Regions from separate parts of the Clostridium pasteurianum DSM 525 genome, predicted to be linked through region 4. Evidence: riboswitches for the same ligand, from Rfam matches in the RefSeq annotation. Region 4 holds a riboswitch; each other region holds the start of a gene.
The links. A riboswitch is a leader RNA that binds a small molecule or an ion and turns the genes downstream of it on or off. The one in region 4 is predicted to bind S-adenosylmethionine.
Positions count from the first base shown of each region.

Region 1: linked by a shared signal. The riboswitch ahead of CLPA_RS20595 (YezD family protein) and the one ahead of CLPA_RS12815 (trans-sulfuration enzyme family protein) in region 4 are both predicted to bind S-adenosylmethionine.
Region 2: linked by a shared signal. The riboswitch ahead of metH (methionine synthase) and the one ahead of CLPA_RS12815 (trans-sulfuration enzyme family protein) in region 4 are both predicted to bind S-adenosylmethionine.
Region 3: linked by a shared signal. The riboswitch ahead of CLPA_RS06230 (hypothetical protein) and the one ahead of CLPA_RS12815 (trans-sulfuration enzyme family protein) in region 4 are both predicted to bind S-adenosylmethionine.

Region 1 covers NZ_CP009268.1:3,608,622-3,613,920, reverse strand. The annotation lists gene CLPA_RS16280 (alpha/beta fold hydrolase) at 1-89, shown strand, start outside; gene CLPA_RS16275 (nitrogenase component 1) at 141-1,607, shown strand; SAM riboswitch class I at 1,835-1,945, shown strand; gene CLPA_RS20595 (YezD family protein) at 2,070-2,246, shown strand; gene metK (methionine adenosyltransferase) at 2,510-3,688, shown strand; gene CLPA_RS16265 (transglutaminase-like domain-containing protein) at 3,956-5,299, opposite strand, start outside.
Region 2 covers NZ_CP009268.1:2,683,918-2,689,216, reverse strand. The annotation lists gene CLPA_RS12195 (NAD-dependent malic enzyme) at 1-653, shown strand, start outside; gene CLPA_RS12190 (histidine phosphatase family protein) at 804-1,442, opposite strand; SAM riboswitch class I at 1,705-1,812, shown strand; gene metH (methionine synthase) at 1,958-5,299, shown strand, end outside.
Region 3 covers NZ_CP009268.1:1,388,457-1,393,755, forward strand. The annotation lists gene leuS (leucine--tRNA ligase) at 1-1,184, opposite strand, end outside; T-box leader at 1,377-1,573, opposite strand; tRNA gene CLPA_RS06220 (tRNA-Gln) at 1,670-1,746, opposite strand; gene CLPA_RS20395 (hypothetical protein) at 1,826-2,098, shown strand; SAM riboswitch class I at 2,196-2,306, shown strand; gene CLPA_RS06230 (hypothetical protein) at 2,653-2,880, shown strand; gene CLPA_RS06235 (methyl-accepting chemotaxis protein) at 3,298-5,010, shown strand; gene CLPA_RS06240 (M50 family metallopeptidase) at 5,205-5,299, shown strand, end outside.
Region 4 covers NZ_CP009268.1:2,809,837-2,815,135, reverse strand. The annotation lists gene ilvA (threonine ammonia-lyase) at 1-812, shown strand, start outside; SAM riboswitch class I at 891-1,000, shown strand; SAM riboswitch class I at 1,124-1,226, shown strand; gene CLPA_RS12815 (trans-sulfuration enzyme family protein) at 1,384-2,529, shown strand; gene CLPA_RS12810 (trans-sulfuration enzyme family protein) at 2,552-3,688, shown strand; gene CLPA_RS12805 (beta-class carbonic anhydrase) at 4,015-4,575, shown strand; gene CLPA_RS12800 (TspO/MBR family protein) at 4,853-5,299, shown strand, end outside.

The sequences.
Region 1 (5,299 bases), 800 kb from region 4:
TATATGAGGGAAAAAGACACAGTATACTGAGAGAAACTAATAGATATCTAGTTTTTAAGGATATACTTGATTGGATTAATATACACTGAATTTAAAGTTGAGAATAAATTAAAATATTTAAACTTTAGGGGGAGAAGATTATGTCAATTAATTTAAAACTATCTGCAGTACCCACAAGAGAAAATCGTTTGGGATCTGTAACAGGTTATAGTGGTGATCTTCACGATATTGTCAGCAAATCAAAATGTGGAAGCTTAAAGAATAGGGACAGATGCTTTAGTCAATCCAGTTCCTGTAATGCTGGTTGTGCACTGAGTCAACTTTCAGGTATAAGAGATGTAGCAATAATAAATCATGCTCCTTCTGGATGTACAGCTAATGCCCCAAGATCAGAAGTTACTAATAGACAACTAGCTGCTAAAAGGGGAGTTACAAATGCTACAGTTTTTGTAGGAACAGATATGAGTGAAAAGGATACGGTGTTTGGCGGCGCAAGCAGCCTTAGTGATATAGTAAAAGAAACCTATAATAGATATAAGCCAAAAGCAATTTTTATAGGTACATCCTGCCTGACAGGTATTATAGGAGAAGATGTTGACAGTGTTGTGGAAGAACTTAAAAAGGAAATACCAGTACCTATAGCAGCAGTACATTGTGAAGGATTCAGATCAAGAATCTGGGCAACGGGTTTTGATGCTTCAGATCATGCTGTACTTACAAGTATTGTTAAACCGCCAGAAAAGAAAGTTAGCGTAATAAATTTTAAAAACTTTTATGAAAGTGCCAGAGAGGAAATAATTAGTATATTTTCAAATTTTGGTGTTAAGCCTCTATTTTTGTATAGAAATTCCACAGTTGAAGAGCTTTCTCACTTGTCAGAATCCTTGGCAACAGTAAGTATATGTGGTGTGCTGGGATCTTATCTTGGAAATGGCCTGGAAGAAAAATATGGAGTTCCTTTTGTAAAAACTATAAATCCATTGGGAGTTGCCGGTTTTGAAACCTGGCTTAGAGGTATAGGAAAGGTTATAAATAAGGAAGCAGAAGTTGAAGCCTATATAGAGAGAGAAAGGGCTATATACTTACCTAAAATAGAAGAAGTAAAGAAGGAACTTAAAGGTTTAAGAGCAGTACTTGGAATGGGACCTGGTTATACTTATGAGGTATCCCGCGTGCTTCAGGAATTAGGTATGGAAGTAGTATGGGCAGCATCCTGGCATCATGATAAGAAGCATGATAATGGAGAACTTCCAGCAGCACTTAAATACTTAGATGAGAATTCACCTTACAATTTTAAAGTAAGTGTAGCAGACCAGCAAAATTATGAAATACTTAATATACTAAATGAATATAAACCTGATATATATTTTTCACGTCATCCGGGAACTACAGTATGGGCAATAAAACAGGGTGCATCTGCACTATGCGTTAATGATGAGTATATGATATTTGGGTATAAAGGAACCTTGGATTTTGCATATACAGTACTTGATACAATAAGAAACAGAAGTTTTGAAAAAAATCTAGCAGCTAGAGTTAAATTACCTTATACAGATTGGTGGTATAATCAGGATAATTCACTGTTTATGAAAAAAGAAGCAAAATAAGTATAATTTAACGAGGTAAAGGCTACTGAATATATATTCAGTAGCCTTTATATTCATACAGAGTAATTTTGCTAATATATTTTTAATTCATTGACAAAATCCTATTTATATGTTAAAAATATATTAAGTAAGTTTTAGTGTGATTAAATACCTACTTTTCTTATATGTTTAGTAGACGACGTTGCAATAATAATTAAGATAATTCGCTATAAAGTAATACTAAATTGATCTCATCAAGAGAAGCAGAAGGACTGGCCTGATGAAGCTTCGGCAACCTTCATATGTATTTTTTAGAAAGGTGCCAAATCCTGCAGTTGAATGGTAACGATAGATGAGGGAGGTTATATGAGTTAAAATACCTCTTTCATCCATATATTGGATAGGGAGGTTTTTATTATGTGTTGAGTGACTAGGAGGATAATGAATTATTTGAAAAAATTATATTTTTAGGGGGAAAATATTTTGGAAGGTACAAATAATGTAAGTAGATTGTATAAAAAGAAAAATCCTGTTTCTCAAGCAAATTTAGAAAAAATAGTGCAATTATTAAGTGAAATAAAATATGGTTCAGTAACACTAGTTGTTCAAGATGGAGTCCTTATACAAATTGAAACAAATGAAAAAATAAGACTTAAATAAAGTTAATGTTAATTATTGAAAAAATCATTTAGTTTATAGAAATTGAAATTATTTTATATAATTATTTACAATATTAAACAATTTATAAAGCTCAAACTACTATTGTATTAAATTCATAATAATTTTATAATACGAAGCAAGATTTCCTATAAAACCTATAAAATAAATATGTATAATATAAAGTATATTGCTTTAAATGATTTTTTTTAATTATAAAGATATTTAATATTTATATATAAATTTAATTTAGAAGGTGATTGAAAATGACAAGATTATTTACATCCGAATCTGTTACTGAGGGACATCCAGATAAAATATGCGATCAAATATCTGATGCAGTATTAGATGCACTTATAGAAAAGGATAAGAACTCAAGAGTTGCTTGTGAAACTGTGGTAACAACTGGTTTAGTATTACTTGTTGGGGAGATATCAACAAAGGCTTATGTAGATATTCCTAAAATAGTTAGAAAAACTATTGCAGAAATAGGATATGATCGTGCAAAATATGGATTTGATGCTAGTACCTGCTCAGTAATAACCTCACTTGATGAACAGTCAGCAGATATAGCTCAGGGGGTAGATGAAGCATTAGAAGCTAGACAGGGAGAAAAAGACGATATTGAAGCTATAGGAGCAGGTGATCAGGGAATGATGTTTGGATTTGCAATCAATGAAACGCCAGAATATCTTCCATTGCCAATAGATTTAGCACATAAATTGTCAAAGAAATTAACTGATGTTAGAAAGGATGGAACTTTGAAGTATTTGAGGCCAGATGGAAAAGTTCAGGTTACTATCCAATATGATGATGGTGATAAACCTATAGGAGTTCATACTATTGTGGTTTCTACTCAGCATAGTCCTGATGTAAGTCGTGAGCAAATAGAAGAGGATATAAAGAAATATGTGATAAAGGCAGTAGTTCCATCAGAATTTATAAATGAAAATACAAAATATTTAATAAACCCTACAGGTAGATTTGTAATTGGCGGACCTCAAGGTGACTCTGGTTTAACAGGAAGAAAAATTATAGTTGATACCTATGGTGGTTATGGTAGACATGGAGGTGGAGCTTTTTCGGGGAAAGATCCTACAAAAGTAGATAGATCAGGAGCTTATGCAGCTAGATGGGTTGCAAAGAATTTAGTGGCAGCAGGAGTGGCAGATAAAGTTGAAATAGAATTAGCTTATGCTATAGGTGTTGCAAGACCAGTATCAATTACGGCAGATACCTTTGGTACAGGCAAAATAAAAGAAGAAAAAATAGTAGAAATAATAAAAAAAGTATTTGATTTAAGGCCAGCTGCTATTATAAGAGATCTTAACTTAAGACGACCAATATACAGACAAACAGCAGCGTATGGACATTTTGGAAGAACAGACGTAGATTTACCTTGGGAGCAACTTGATAAAGTTAATGAGATAAAAAAATATATATAATAATCATTAAAATTAATTTGGTAGATTGGTTTTTTACCAGTATCTTTGTAGAGGTAATTTATGAACTAAATTCTTATATTTCTAAAAACACTATGAAATTATATCATTAAATTCTCATAGTGTTTTTATTATTTAGGTATTTAAAAATAAAACTAGTATGCCAATTGTTTATTTTAATATAAAATTTTTAGCGTTTAATAGTATTTTTTACATGCTGCATAAATTCATCCGGGGTAACAATTCTTACTTTTAAATAAGTTTGTGTATCTAAAAAAATATATAATATTTAAGTATATTTGAATTGTCTTTTACTGTTTTTTCTACAGATGTAATTAAAGAGAATTTTTCCAAGATAGTTTTTTCATCCCCATAGGTCTCTTTATACACAGCTTCTACAAGCGATTCAATATCCAATTTGTCTTTTATTCTAAGGGCAAATTCTTTGTCAGTTTCGTAGGATAGTTTTGTTACGTTTATAGTTTTTAATCTTTTTAATATGAATATATACAGAGGTATTAGAGATTCACTATTATTTATCCGTCTTATGATAAATTTTCTTCTCAATAGTTTGATCAATATAAGTATTATAATTATAGCCCCACTAATAAGTATATAATTATAATTTTTAATGAGATTAATATTGTGAAGTTTGTTGTTTAAATTATACTGTTTTTCTTTATTAGAATTTTCTAAATTAGGTTCAGTTTGCTTAGCATTATTCTGTAGGTTTCTTTCCTGTGGTGATTCGGTATTTTGAATATTTGTTTCTTCTTGAGTAACTTCTATATCATTTGCAGCACTATTTTCAAAATCGGGGATGGGGGTAGTTTCTAGTATAGACCAAATACCCTTATCTGCAGAAGTAAGGACCTCAACCCACGCGTGAGCATCATAGGATCTTATAACATAATTTCCCATATTGTCAACTTCGCCCCTAACTTTAAAGCCTTCAACATATCTAGAGGGTATGCCTACAGCTCTACACAACATTACAGCAGCAGTAGCAAAAGACTTACAATATCCTTTTTTTTCATTAAATAAAAAGAAATCTACATAGTCTGGTGAATTAATATTAATTGCATTAGGTTGTAAGCTGTATTTATAATTATTAAGAAGATATCTCTGTATAAGCTTTAGTTTATCATTATTATCTCTAGCTCCTAAAGTTATTTCTTTTGCTAAATTTCTTACTCTTTCAGAACTTGTAAATTTTAATGAGTCATTTATTAACTCATAATTAATATTATTTTTACCTACAATGCTGTTCAGTGTGTTTATATCATCTTTATATGGAGAATTTGAATAATTTTCTATAGTTTCTGTATCACTATAATCATAATAATTTATAGTATAATTGTGTTGAGATTGTCCAGTTAAATAATTTTCGTTATTATACATATATATATTTGAGGTTTTAGGTGAAGCTACTTTTGTAATATAGTTAGGAGATATCATTACGTCATCAAAACTATCATTTAATGTTTCAATTGAAATAGTTTTAATTTTAGTTTCTTTCTCTCTATTATACTTAATATTTCTTTCAGCAAATTCACCCTTCGGCATTAAGTTAGCTACATTTAGTGATTGTTTAGATTTTATTGAAGGTAAGGA
Region 2 (5,299 bases), 130 kb from region 4:
ACATGAATACAGTAATAGATTTTCAAAAACCCTACGCAAGAAAGCGAAGTGAATTTTTAGAATTCAAAGATAAAAATGTGGAATTGCTTGATGTGGTTAAGATAGTAAAACCTACTATGCTCATAGGATGCTCTGGAGTATCTGGTGCTTTCAAGGAAGAAGTGATAAGGGAGATGGCTAAAGGAGTGGAAAGACCAGCTATAATGCCTATATCAAATCCAACAAATCTTGCAGAGGCAGTTCCAAAGGACTTGATAGAATGGACTGAAGGAAGAGGACTTGTAGTTACAGGCAGTCCCTTTGAACCTGTAGAATATAAGGGTACTACTTATAAAATAGGTCAGGCAAATAATGCTCTATTATTCCCAGGTCTTGGTTTTGGTGCTATGATAGCAAAACCTAAATATATAAGTGAAAGATTGCTTGAGGCATCATCAAAAGCTGTAGCTGAATTTGTGGATTTAAGTGAAAAGGGTGCTCCACTTCTACCAGAAGTTGAAAAACTCCATCAGGTTTCACAGGCTGTAGCTGTAAAAGTCATAGAAGCAGCTTTAGAAGAAGAAATTAATACTGTTGAAATTAAAGATGTAAAAAAAGCTGTCAGTGATGCAACTTGGTATCCGGAATATAAGGATGTATTGCCGGAGGATTAATATTTTCAGGTTTAATGATAAAATTTTAATAATTTAAGAAAAGACGAAACTTTTCTATATTTGTTCTTTGAACTTTATACTTTGATTCTTGTTTCGTCTTTTCTCACCACTATGGCTTAGAGGCAATAAATCTATATTGCTTTGTATTAACTAAACATATGACTTTATATTATAATCATCAGGAAGATGACTGGTATCATTTAAACACAATATAAGAGGATTCATATTATCATCAAAGTATAATCTGGTTATAGAAGTATTACCTAGACGAATTTTGTGATACATACTCATATTCCAGTTAAAGATACCTATCAAAGCTGCCTTTATGATACCTCCATGAGCAACTACTGCAATATTTTTATTCTTGTTTTCTTTAACGATTTCTAAAATGGCATCTGTGGCTCTTATACTGGCTTTCTTTAGGCTGCCATCTCCGCCGCAAAGAGGACCTGTAGTATCATCTATCAGCCAGAGCTTAAATAGTTCAGGGTAATTATTTTTTATATCTTTTACAGTTAAACCTTCCCATTCACCAAAATCTATTTCACGTAATTGTGGATAGATTATGGGGTGAAGATTCATATCCTCTGATATGATTTTTGCAGTTTTTAAAGCTCTCTTTAATGGACTACAATATATATAGTCAAAATTTTTTTTAAATCTGTTCTTTAAAAATTCTGCTTGTAATATACCCTCTTTTGACAAATCTATATCTTTACTTCCTTGAAATTTTCCTAAGGCATTCCATTCAGTTTCTCCGTGTCTTATTAGCATTATTGAAGTGCTCATTCAAAACCTCCATGTATTATTTGTTTTTATTAATTATCATAAGCATAAATCATATAATTAAATTGTCAAGCTTTAGAATTTTATATTTTAAGTTTAACATATAAAGTGAAGTTATAAAAATATATACATAATATAATACTGATAATGCTAAGTAAAATAAATTTAAATAAAATTCTATTAATAATTTTTGTAAAATCCATTGACAGTTATGTGAAAAATATATATCATATGAAATAAAGAAATTTAATAATTTTAATTTTTAATCTTATCAAGAGAGGTGGAGGGACTGGCCCTATGAAACCCGACAACCGGCATTTAATGGAAAATGTGGCGGTGTTAATTCCAGCAGAGGTTTTCTGAAAGATAAGAGAAGAAGTGAGTATGCGTTATTTACTGCTTTTCTTAGGAGAGGCAGTTTTTATTTTTGATTTTACACTTGGAAAATCTATATAAGATGTTTAGTCTATTTATAATATTAAATTTACGTTATTTACAGGTTAGGGGGCTTGCTATTTATGAAGTGCAGTATTAAAGATTTACTTGATAAAAAAATTGTGATACTTGATGGAGCAATGGGTACTTGTATTCAAAGCTTTAGACTGGAAGAAGAAGATTATAGAGGAAACCTTCAGTGTAATATAAATCAGAAGGGAAACAATGATATATTAAACATTACAAAACCAGAGATAATAAAAGAAATACATAGGCAATATTTTGAAGCTGGTGCGGATGTAGTTGAAACAAATACTTTTAATGGAACCAGCATCTCTCAAAGTGATTATGGTATGGAAGATAAAATATATGAGATAAATTTTAATGGAGCAAGGCTTGCAAGAGAAGTAGCTGATGATTTTAACAGCAAAGATCCTGAAAAACCTCGTTTTGTAGCTGGCTCTGTAGGACCTACAAATAGAACGGCTTCCCTTTCACCAGATGTAGAAAATCCAGGCTTTAGAAATGTAACTTTTGATGAACTTTCAAAGGCTTATGGAGATCAGATAGAAGGACTTATAGATGGTGGTGTGGATTTTATAATTATAGAAACTATATTTGATGCTCTAAATGCAAGAACTGCCATATTTGCTGCAAAAAATGCATTTGAAAAAAAGGGAATAAAACTTCCTATAATGATTTCAGGAACTATTGCAGATAAAAGCGGAAGAATTTTATCTGGGCAGACTCTTGAAGCTTTTGCAGAGACTATGAGAGATGAGGATGTACTCATTATAGGACTCAATTGTTCTTTTGGAGCAAAGGATCTTATTCCCTTTATAAGGCAGTTGTCAAAAACTCAAAATAAATATATAAGTTTTTATCCTAATGCAGGTCTGCCTAATTCCATGGGAGAATATGATGAACATCCTGACGATACTGCAGCATTTGTAAAAGAAATTGCAAGGGAAGGGCACATTAATATTGTAGGTGGCTGCTGTGGAACTACACCTGACCATATTAAAGCCATAAGTAAAGCCGTCAGCGATGTACAGCCGAGAAGAATTCCAGAACTTGAAATGGAAACTGTCTTTTGCGGTCTTGAAGCTCTAAAGATAAATAAATCAAATAATTTTGTAAATGTGGGAGAGAGAACAAATGTAGCCGGTTCTGCAAAATTTGCAAGACTTATAAGGGAAAAGAAATACGAAGAAGCACTAACGGTAGCTAAAAACCAAGTGGAAAATGGAGCACAGATTATAGATGTAAATTTTGATGATGCTCTTTTAGACGCTAAAACGGAAATGGACACATTTTTAAAACTTGTTGCCAGTGAACCGGAAATCTCAAGAGTACCAATAATGATAGATTCTTCAAAGTTTGAAGTGCTTGAAGCTGGACTTAAGGCAATTCAAGGTAAAGCTATAGTAAATTCCATAAGTCTAAAGGTAGGAGAAGAAGAATTTATAAGGCAGGCTCAATTGATTAAAAAATATGGAGCGGGAGCTGTAGTTATGGCCTTTGATGAAAAAGGTCAGGCAGATACTTATGAGAGAAGAATTTCCATATGTAAAAGAGCCTATGACATACTAGTAAATAAAGTAGGATTTTTACCTTGCAATGTTATCTTTGATCCTAATATTTTGGCCATTGCTACGGGAATAGAAGAACATAATAATTATGCAGTAGATTATATAAATACTACAAAGTGGATAAAGGAAAATCTTCCTTATGCAAAGGTGAGCGGAGGGGTAAGTAATTTATCCTTCTCTTTCAGGGGAAACAATGTTATAAGAGAAGCAATGCATTCAGTATTCCTGTATCATGCTATAAAAGCGGGTATGGATATGGGAATTGTAAACCCTGGAATGATTCAAATATATGATGAAATTGATAAGGATCTTCTTGAAAAAGTAGAAGCAGTAGTATTGAATAAAACACCAAATGCAGCAGAGGAACTGGTAGAATTTGCAGAAAATTATAAGGCTGCAGAGGGAAAAGAAAATGACAATAAACATTCCTGGAGAGATAAAGATTGCAAAGAAAGATTAACTCATGCTCTTGTAAAGGGGATAGTTGAGTATATTGATGAAGATGTAGAAGAATGCAGAGTTCAGCACCATAGAGCATTGGAAGTAATAGAAGGACCTTTAATGGATGGAATGAAAACTGTAGGTAAATTATTTGGAGAGGGAAAGATGTTTCTTCCTCAGGTAGTTAAAAGTGCTAGGGTTATGAAAAAAGCAGTGAGTTTTTTACTACCTTATATTGAAGAGGAAAAGAAAGAGGGAGGCAGCACCAGTGCGGGAAAAGTTGTCTTTGCTACGGTTAAAGGTGATGTACATGATATAGGTAAAAATATAGTATCAGTAGTTCTCTCCTGTAACAATTTTGAAGTGGTTGACCTTGGAGTAATGGTACCTGCAGAAACTATTTTGGAAACTGCAAAAAAGGAAAAGGCAGATATAATAGCACTTAGTGGGCTTATAACTCCATCCTTAGAAGAGATGGCAAATGTTGCTGAAGAAATGGAGCAGCAGGGCTTTAAAATACCTTTAATGGTAGGTGGAGCAACTACCTCTAAAACTCATACAGCATTAAAAATTGAAACACAGTATTCTAATGGAGTAGTTCATACTACAGATGCCTCAAAAGCAGTGGAAGCGGCAAAAAAATTAGTTGATCCAGAGAAGAGAGAAGCATATATAAAGGAAGTACAACAAGAATATAAAAATATAAGAGAAAATTATTCTAAAATAGATAGAAAGCTTGTAACTATAGAAGAAGCAAGAGAAAAGTCATTAAAACTTGACTGGAATAAGGATATTGTGGAAACTCCAAACTTTACTGGAATTAAAAAATTTCTCAACTTTCCAATAAAGGAGCTTAGAAAGTATATAGATTGGACATTTTTCTTCATTGCCTGGGATATGGGAATGATATATCCTAAAATTATGGAAGATCCTAAATATGGTGAAGAGGCAAAGAAACTTTACAAGGATGCTAATGATATGCTGGACATTTTAGAAAGAGAAAATATACTCACTGCTAATGCTGTTTTTGGAATTTTTCCTGCGAACTCCGTAGGAGATAATATTGAATTATATAGTGGTGATAAAGCTGAAACCTTTAATATGCTAAGACAGCAGGAGGTTTCAAAGAAAAATGTATATAGATGTCTTTCTGATTATGTAGCCCCTAAGGAAAGTGGAATAAAGGACTATATAGGTGGATTTATTGCTACGGCTGGTATAGGTGCAGCTGAATATGCAAACAGACTGAAAGAAAAAGGCGATGAATATGGAGCTGCCATGGTAAAAATTCTTGCAGACAGATTAGCAGAAGCTTTTTCTGAATATCTTCACATGGAAGTAAGAAAGAACTATTGGGGATATTCTCCTCATGAAAATATAGAAATTTCAAAG
Region 3 (5,299 bases), 1.4 Mb from region 4:
AATTTTACTATAGCTTCTTTGGCTTTATTACCAGATAGACCGTCAAATTCACTACTATTAACAAGTTTGCCGTATTCAGTATAAGGAAGGCTGTCTCCACCTTCAATTACTCTTATTATTGGAAGATTATATTTTGTTGCAAAGGCAAAATCTCTCTCATCATGAGCTGGTACTGCCATAACTGCACCTGTTCCATAAGTTGCAAGTACATAGTCGGCTACCCAGATTGGTACTTTTTTGCCGTTTGCTGGATTTGTGGCATAGGCACCAGTGAATACACCGGTTTTTTCTCTTGTTAAAGATTGTCTTTCTATATCTGTTTGCTTTGAGGATTGAATTTTGTACTCTTCTACAGCAGATTTGTATTCCTCTGTGGTTACTTTATCTGTTAGAGGGCTTTCAGGAGCCAGAACTACATAGGTAACTCCTAGTAATGTATCAACTCTTGTAGTGAATACGTCAAAGGTTATATCGCTGTTGTCTACTTTAAAAGTAGCTTCTGCACCTTTGGATTTACCTATCCAATGTCTTTGCATAGCTTTTGTCTTTTCAGGCCAATCCAAATCCTCAAGTTTTTGTAAAAGCTCTTCCGAGTAATCAGTAATTTTTAAAAACCATTGTGTCAAATCTTTCTTTATTACTTCACTGCCGCATCTTTCACAGCCGCCATCTACTACCTGTTCATTTGCAAGTACTGTATTACAGCTAGGGCACCAGTTAACAGGAGCTTTTTTTCTGTAAGCTAATCCTTTTTCATAAAGTTTTAAAAATAGCCATTGAGTCCATTTATAATAGTCAGGAAAACAGGTAACTACTTCGTGGTCCCAATTGAACATTGCACCCATAGCTTTAAGCTGCTTTTCCATAGTTTCTATATTTTTAAGAGTAGAATCTTTTGGATGAATACCTGTTTTTATAGCATAGTTTTCTGCAGGAAGACCAAAGGCGTCAAATCCCATAGGCTGAAACACATTGAAACCCTGCATTCTTTTAAATCTTGCCCAAGAGTCTACCGGACCATAATTAAACCAGTGACCAGCATGAAGCTTTGCACCAGAAGGATATGAAAACATTTCAAGTGCATATAATTTTTTATCCATATTTGATTCATCAAATTTATAAAGTTTTTTATCTTGCCATATTTTTTGCCATTTTTCATCAATTTTAGTATTGTAGTTTCCCAATTAAATAACCTCCTCGTAATTTTAATATGTAATTTATCCTGTGCTTTCTAGCTATAATACTCTAAATTTTAAAAGATAGAGATTATATAGGTATGCAAAGATAATTAGTTTAAAAGTGGTGTAAGTACAAAAGTAAATATCAACTAAGTAAGAACTATTGATTAAAGTCCAAATAAAAAACCTCCATCTCAAAAAAGAGACGAAGGTTAAACTCCGTGGTACCACTCTACTTAGGTAAGAACCTCACTTTATAATATAACGGATTAACCGTACTACTTTTTAGTAGTAATGCTCCCAAGCGAGTTCATATATAATCATCACTGTTTTGCAGCAATCAACAGCTCTCTTTAGATGAGTTCAATATTACTATTCTTGTTCAAGGCAAAATATAATAATGTAATTATGCCACTATATTATAAGTTATAAAGTATTTATTGTCAATAAATTAAAATAAAAAAGCTAAGATAAAAATCTTAGCTTTTCTTTGGCTGCCCTAGCAGGACTCGAACCCACACAATGCCTGAACCAGAATCAGGTGCCTTACCAATTTGGCTATAGGGCATCAGCAACAATTAATATTCTATCATTTTTTTTATAAATGTCAATATAAATCTTATGAAAATTTTAGAATAAATAGTTTCATGCAGGAAAATATTCCCTTTATACAACATAGAGGTGAATTCTATTATGATATTGTTCTCAAGGATGATACTAAAATTAATGCAGGTTTTTTAGGAACGGTTTCAGCAAAAGATGATAAGGATATATATTTAGCTTTAAAAGAATTAGATGAAATATTAGTTAAAACTGGTGCACAAAAGACAGTGGACAGTAAATATTTCAACATAGGAGTTAAGGATTTAGATAAATTATATGCAAATAGAATAAGGAGTATTTTACTAAATATAAGATAAATAAAAATCAGATTGACTATTGACATTACACAGATATAATGTTAATATAATAAAAATAATTTATTTCTGAAATATTTTGAAAATTTAATACAGAGTACTCTTATCAAGAGTGGTGGAGGGACTGGCCCTTTGAAGCCCGACAACCGGCATTAATTTAAATGTATCGGTGTTAATTCCTACAGGTGTGTAATATTTTGAAAGATGAGAAATTTAGTATAAACATAAATTTTTTTATAGCAAAAACTACTTTTCTTATAGGAAAAGTAGTTTTTGCTATAATTGATTTCACCTGACTAACTTGGCGTAAGTCTCTCACGCACTCTGTACAGCCCTCACACAAAATCGAAAACAAGATTTTAGTTCTCTGCTTGCACTCTGTGAAAGCGACCAAATACAAAATAAATTTTGTTTTGTCTGCTTTTCTTCAAGTTGGAGTTCTACGCCAAGTAAGCCATGCATTTGCAGTTCTAAAATTCAGATGGGGTAAAAGAATCCCCACCTGAATTAAGAACTTGCTTCAATTTTAGAGATTTAAATAAATGGAGGTATTTAAAATGGATATAGGAGATAGGTTTCTAAACATTCTCAATGATAACGCTGGAAATTTTAAAAATGATGAGGCCTTTGCTATTTGCCCTAAAGTTTTTTATGAAAACTTAAGTGAAAAAGAAATTTCTGCTATGCAGGAACTTTACAGCAGAGCTTATAAAAAGGCACAAGAGCAGGTTAATAAAAATAAATATAATGGTTTTAATGACTTTTTTAATGGGAGTGGAATATAAAAGTTTTAGATGAATTGAGATTATAGTATTTAAATATAAAACTACAGTACTATTTATAGAATAGATTATATAAATAACGCTGTAGTTTTTTGTGGCTAAAATAAAACTATCCTAAAAAATCTGTGTGAATTTTCTTCAGTGGAGTTTACACAGATTTTTTTATTGAATATGTTTTAGTTAATAAATAGCTAATATTATAAACTTAATTTTAATATTATTTTTGAAAATTACAAATTTTATACGAATTATTTAATTTATTAATTACAAGTTGGTTTACTATGTATTCTATGTTATAATAAGTGGTACAAAATACTTGTTTTTATTTGGTATTTTGTAAAAAATAATAAAATTTTAGAAAAAGTTAAAATAATATATAAATTAAAATATCTAAAAATTTTTAAAAGGGATGATGTACAAATGAAAATACTAGGGAAAATAAAAGTAAGAGTAAAAATGGTATGCGCTTTTCTTATTATAACAGTATTAATTGCTGTAGTGGGAGTAATTGGAATGAGTTCATTAAAGAAGGTTAATGCAAATTCACAAGATATGTACAAAAATAGTCTGCAGAATATTTATATGCTTACAGATATGCAGAAAAATTTAATAAGGGATAAAAGTGATATAATACAATTGGTTTATCTAAAAAATCCTGTAAAAAATTTTGCATTAAAGCAGGAGATTAATACTAATGTCAGTACAAACAATATACATATAGCTAATATTGAAAAAATACCCATGAAAGATTCGGATAAAAAATTATGGGATACATATAAAAGTCAATTACAACAGTATAGAGAAGACAAAAAGAAAATTTTACAATTGGTTGACAATAATGATTTCGATGGAGCAATAAAAGAATATGAAAATTCCGTAAACAAGTGGGAGACAATGTTTCAAACTATAGATAATCTTGTAGCTACTAATTCTATGGGAGCAAAATTAACTAATGAAAATAATATGTCGGTTTATACTAATTCAAATACTAGTATTCTCATATGTATTATAGGAGGAGTTGTTCTCTCATTAATTTTAGGGTTGATTCTTACTAGAGAAATAACGAAGCCTTTGTTAAAAATAAAAGCTTTTGCAGAGAGGCTTGCTGATTTTGATTTTTCAATATTCATAGCAGTATCTGGCAAGGATGAGTTTTCTCAAACTGCAATTGCTCTTAATACTGCACAAAAAAATGTTAATAGTCTAATTAAAAATATTATACAGAATTCTCAGTATATGAATACTGCCAGTGAAAAACTTTTCTCTATGGTAGAAGAATTAAATTCAAATTTTAAAAATATAGATTCATCTACAAAACACATAACAGTTCAATTACAGGAAACCAGTGCTTCTTCTGAAGAAATTAGTGCTTCAGTACAGGAGGTAGATGCAAGTATTAATCAATTGATGGAGAGATCAATGGAAGGAAGTAATAATGCCAATGAATCTAAAGAAAATGCTAAAAGTGTAAAGACTAAAGTAGAAAATTCTATAAAACAGATAAGGGATTTATATGATGAAAAAAGAAATAAGATTTTAAAATCCATAGAGGATGGAAAGGTAGTAGAGAATATAAAGGTTATGTCAAATGCAATTGCAGATGTTTCTAAACAGATAAATCTGCTGGCTCTTAATGCTGCTATTGAAGCTGCCAGGGCGGGTGAACAGGGCAAAGGCTTTGCAGTAGTTGCAGAAGAGGTTAGGAAGCTTGCTGAACAGTCAGCGGAATTAGTGACAGAAATTCAAGATACTATTTTAAAAGTTCAAAAGGCTTTTAAAAATCTTTCAATTAACAGCAATGAAGTACTAAGATTTATAAACGAAAATATTAATGCGGATTTGGAGGATTTTGAAAATATGGGGAACCAATATTATGATGAAGCAAATTTTGTGAGTTCTATGACGGAAGAAATAGCTGCTATGACAGAAGAAATAAATGCTACTGTAGATCAAGTTAGTACAGCAGTACAAGGTATGGCAGGAGCCGCTCAAAAATCCTCTGAAAATGCAGATACTATAAAAGATAGCATAGTGGAAGTAACGGAGAGTATAGAACAAGTTTTTAAAACCTCACAAGACCAGGCTGAACTTGCACAAAAACTTAATGAGGCAACACAAAAATTTAAGATATAATAACTGATGAAAATTAATTTAAAGATCAGAATTGCAAAGAATTCTGATCTATATTTTTGTTTTAAATTAATAATATATGAAGGTTTATGACAAAAAAACAATAGTTTATTACAATATTAACAAAAAGTACATGAAATATGATATTATATATGGAATATGCAGATAAATACTTGAAATGAGAGGACTATCATAAGATGGAACAGATAAGAGAGTACACATTAATTGAGGATAAAAAAGTCAAAAGAATATTTAATATAATGATTTTTATATTATTTGTCAGTATCTGTGC
Region 4 (5,299 bases):
CTAAGAGATTAGAAAGAGAAAATGGATATACTTTTATACATCCTTTTGATGATTTAGATGTTATGGCTGGACAGGGAACTATAGCTCTTGAAATAATAGATGAATTAAAAGATGTAGATGCTATTTTAGTACCAATAGGTGGCGGCGGATTGATAAGTGGTATATCCGTAGCAGCAAAAGCTTTAAATCCTAATATAAAAGTCATAGGAGTTCAATCAGATGGGGCAAGTGCGATGAAGGTGTCTTTTGATACGGGTATATTAACTGCATCAGATAAAGTTGATACTATTGCAGATGGAGCGGCAGTAAAACAGCCAGGAGATAAAACTTTTGAGGTAGTTAAAAAATATGTAGATGAAATTGTAACTGTAAGTGATGCAGAACTTATAGAAGCTGCCTTTGTACTTTTAGAAAAACATAAGCTTGTAGCAGAAGCTACTGGAGTTATGTCCTTAGCTGCTTTAAAGAGATTGAATTTTAAAGGTAAAAAAGTAGTTTCACTAATAAGCGGAGGAAATATAGATGTAGTAACTATAGCTTCAATGCTTAATAATGGATTATTGTCTAGAGGAAGAATATTCTGTTTTTCAGTTAAATTACAGGATTCTCCAGGACAATTATTAAATATTTCAGAAATATTGGCAAAACAAAAAGCAAATGTAATAAAATTAGATCATAATCAATTTAAAGCTATTGACAGATTAAAAGATGTTATGCTTGAAGTTACTGTAGAAACTAATGGACATGAGCATATACAGGAAATAGTAAAAGCTTTAAATGAAGCAGGATATGATGTTTATAAAGTTTATTAATATTAAAAAATATGTTGACATTATAAATAAAAATGTATATCATATTGATTAAGGAAAATTTAATAGATACGAATATTGTTCTTATCAAGAGAGATGGAGGGACTGGCCCAATGAAATCCAACAACCGGCATTTATATTTAAATGTGACGGTGTTAATTCCAGCAGAAATTTTTTCTGAAAGATAAGAAAAGAAGCCAATAGTATTATTTGCTGCTTTTCTTATGAAAAGCAGCTTTTTATGTTGCAAAAATAAGATCAAAATTATGATAAAAATAAGTTAAATTGTTTATTATAAAAATTCAATATATAAGCTCTTATCAAGAGTGGTGGAGGGATAGGCCCGATGAAACCCGGCAACATTCAACTACAGTTGAAAATGTGCTAATTCCTACAGAATTTTCTGAAAGATAAGAGGCGATTTTATAGCCTCTCATCTTTTAGAGGCTTATTTTTATTATCAATAGTATTATTCTGTTTATAAATTCTATTTAGTCAGTTTTGTATTTTCATCTAATATTTATAATATAGATTAAATTTGAGAAATTATATGTTTTACCGGGGAGGGATTTTTATGTCAGAAAATTGTAGGAGATTAGAAACAATTATGGTTCAGGGTTCTAGGGAGAAAGAAGATATAAAAGGTGCTATAAGCACACCAATATATCAGAGTGCAACTTTTAAGCACCATGGATTGAATGAGAGTACGGGATATGATTATTCAAGATCAGAAAATCCAACAAGGGAGGAACTTGAAAATACAATTGCAAAACTTGAAGGTGGGAAGGCTGGATTTGCTTTTTCAACGGGTATGGCAGCTATAGATGCAGTTATAAGACTTTTTATACCTAAAGACCATATAATTGTATCGGAAGATTTATATGGTGGAACCTATAGATTATTTGAAGAAATATACAGAAGATATGGTATTGAAACTACTTATGTAGATACAACAGATATAAAAAAAGTTGAAGAATCCATAAAGAAAAATACTAAGGCTATTTTTATAGAGACACCTTCAAATCCTATGATGAGAATAACGGATATAAGTAAAATAACATCCCTTGCTAAAGCATTTAAAATATTAACTATAGTAGATAATACATTTTTGAGTCCATATTTTCAAAGACCACTTCTATTGGGAGCGGATATAGTAATTCACAGTGGAACCAAGTTTCTAGGAGGACATAATGACACTCTTGCAGGAATCATAGTGGCAAATAAATTTATTGAGGAAATTAAATTTATGCAGGTATCTACTGGAGCAGTGTTGTCCCCCTTTGATAGTTGGCTTATATTAAGAGGGATAAAAACTCTGGCTATAAGATTAGAAAAACAGCAGAAGAATGCAATAAAAATATCTAAATGGCTTAGTGAATGCAAAAGGGTTAAAAAGGTTTATTATCCAGGACTTAAAGCTCATAAGGGGTATGATATATCAGTAAAACAGACTACTGGTTTTGGATCAATGATATCTTTTGAGGTAAATGAAAGAGAAATTATTGAGAAATCACTTAAGAAATTTCAAACTATATATTTTGCAGAAAGTCTCGGCGGTGTTGAAAGTCTCATAACTTATCCTTATATTCAGACCCATGCCTCAATACCAGAGGATATAAGAAACAGAATAGGAATTAAAGATACACTTTTAAGACTGTCTGTGGGAATCGAAAATGTTAAGGATTTAATAGAAGATCTTGATAGATCATTAAATTTATAATTTAGGTAAAGGAGATAGAAAAATGGATTTTGGAACTAAACTTATTCACAATGGGAATGAAATAGATAAGACCACAGGAGCTTTAAGTATACCTATATATCATGCTTCAACTTTTCATCAATTTGATATAGATAATTTTGGTAAATATGATTATTCAAGATCAGGTAATCCTACAAGAGAAGCTCTTGAAAATACTATAGCTGCTTTGGAAGAAGGGGATAGTGGTTTTGCATTTTCTTCTGGAATGGCTGCCATATCTTCTGTATTGTCTATTTTTTCTGCTGGAGATCATATTTTAGTTTGCAGAGATGTTTATGGTGGTACCTACAGGGTAACTTCTTCATTTTTTAAAAAATTTAATGTGGAAACAACTTTTATAGATGCTACTAACATTGGAGAAATTAAAGAGAGAATAAAAAACAATACTAAGGCTATATTTCTTGAATCGCCTTCTAATCCACTTTTAAAAATAACTGATTTTAGAGCAGTTATAGAAGTTGCTAGAAAAAATAACATCGTAGTTATCGTAGATAATACTTTTATGTCTCCATATCTTCAAAATCCTATTAAATTGGGAGCAGATGTTGTGGTACATAGTGCTACAAAGTTTATTGGAGGACATAGTGATGTTATAAGTGGACTTGTGGTAGTAAAAGGCAAGGAACTTTCAGATAAAGTGAAGTTTGTACAGAATTCCTTTGGTGCTGTTCTTGGACCACAGGATTGCTGGCTGCTTTTAAGAGGACTTAAAACGCTTAAAGTGAGATTGGACTATCAGCAGAAAAGTGCACTTAAATTAGCAAAATGGCTTAGAGAACAGGAAGAAGTAGCTAAAGTTTATTATCCTGGACTGCTAGAACATCCAGGTAGTGAACTTCATCTGTCACAAGCTAAAGGTGGTGGAGCAGTTTTATCTTTTGAAACTAAAGATGATGAAACAGCTAAAAGGTTTATGAGAAAGGTAAAACTTGCAGCAGTAGCAGTGAGCCTTGGAGGGGTGGAAACTATAGTTTCCTATCCAGCTAAGATGTCACATGCTGCTGTCCCAAAGGAAGAGAGGGAAAGTCTTGGAATAAAGGATAGCCTTATAAGAGTTTCTTTAGGTCTTGAGGAAACAGAGGATATTATAAAAGATTTTAAAAATGCACTTTCTATATAATATATAAAATAGAATCATTATGCTGTATAAAATATTCAGTGTGATGATTTTCCTTTTATCATAGAGAATTTTGAATTTATTTAGTTTAAATATTCACATATGTCGTAAAAATGAATTTTATAGACTGGTAAAAAGTCATTATAATAATTTGTTAAGAGTTATTATTGTATAAAAAAGTCTTTCACAAGGAGATGAGCTCTAGTTATCTCCTTGTTTCTTAGAATAACTTGCAGAAGTTGAGAATAAAATGCAGAACTTCCATTTGACATTATATTTAGCTATTATGCTATAATAAATTAAATAATATAAAACTTTAGGAGGATATAATGAGTAAGTTACAGGAAATACTAGATTATAATAAACTTTTCGTAGAAAATAAAGAGTATGTTAAGTACATAACATCTAAAAATCCAAATAAGAAGTTAGTAATTTTATCATGTATGGATACTAGATTAACAGAACTTCTTCCAAAGGCATTAAATCTTAAAAATGGTGATGCTAAGTTCATTAAGAATGCTGGTGCTTCTATAATGCATCCCTTTGGAAGTATAATAAGAAGTATTATAGTAGCTGTTTATGAATTTAAAGCGGATGAAGTGTTAGTAATTGGACATCATGGTTGTGGTATGAGTAACTTAAATGGAGACGAAGTTTTAGAAAAAATAGTGCAAAGAGGTATCTCTAAAGAGGTTATAGAAACTCTATGTAATGCAGGAATTGATATAAAAAAATGGCTACATGGTTTTGATTCAGTAGAAGAATCTATTAAAGAGAGTGTGGAATTAATAAAAAGTCATCCACTAATACCTAAAGACATAGTGGTACATGGTTTAGTGATAGATCCAGAAACAGGGAAATTAGAAGTTGTTGTTAATGGATATGAATAGCTCTATATAGAGTATTTTTTATACACAAATATAAAAGTGGTATTTATATTAAAAAATATTATTTATCCTAAAAAAGTATACAAAGAATTATTTCAAAAATAAAAAAGTATTAGTAGTGATTAAATGTATCATAACGCAATCTGAGTTATGATGCATTTTTATTTAAAATTATTTTTCTATATATTATTAATCATAATGAAGGCTCCTTCAAACTATAATATATTATTCAGCAGTTAATGAATATTAAAATATATAATTATACAAGGAGGTCATTATTATGGTTAATATATTGAAGGTTAATGATAAAATTGAAATTTTGAAGGCATTTCTCAGTATTATTATTGCAGAGGGAATAGGAATATTAAGTGTATATGTAGGAAATGCAGATTCTAAAATATATGAAGCTTTAGAAAAGCCTGTAATAGCGCCTACAAGCTATATTTTTATAATAGTGTGGCCTATTTTATATTTACTAATTGGATTAGCGGCTTATAGAATATGGGAATGGAAGAAACAAGATAGATATGAAAATGGAACTTTAAAGCTGTATAGTTTTCAACTTTTTCTAAATTTTTTATGGCCTATACTATTCTTCAGATTTAGATTATATGGACTTGCATTCGTTGAATTATTAGTACTCATCATATTTATATTATTAACTACTTTTCATTTTTTTAGACAGGATAGATTGTCAGGATTTCTTATGATACCCTATATAATATGT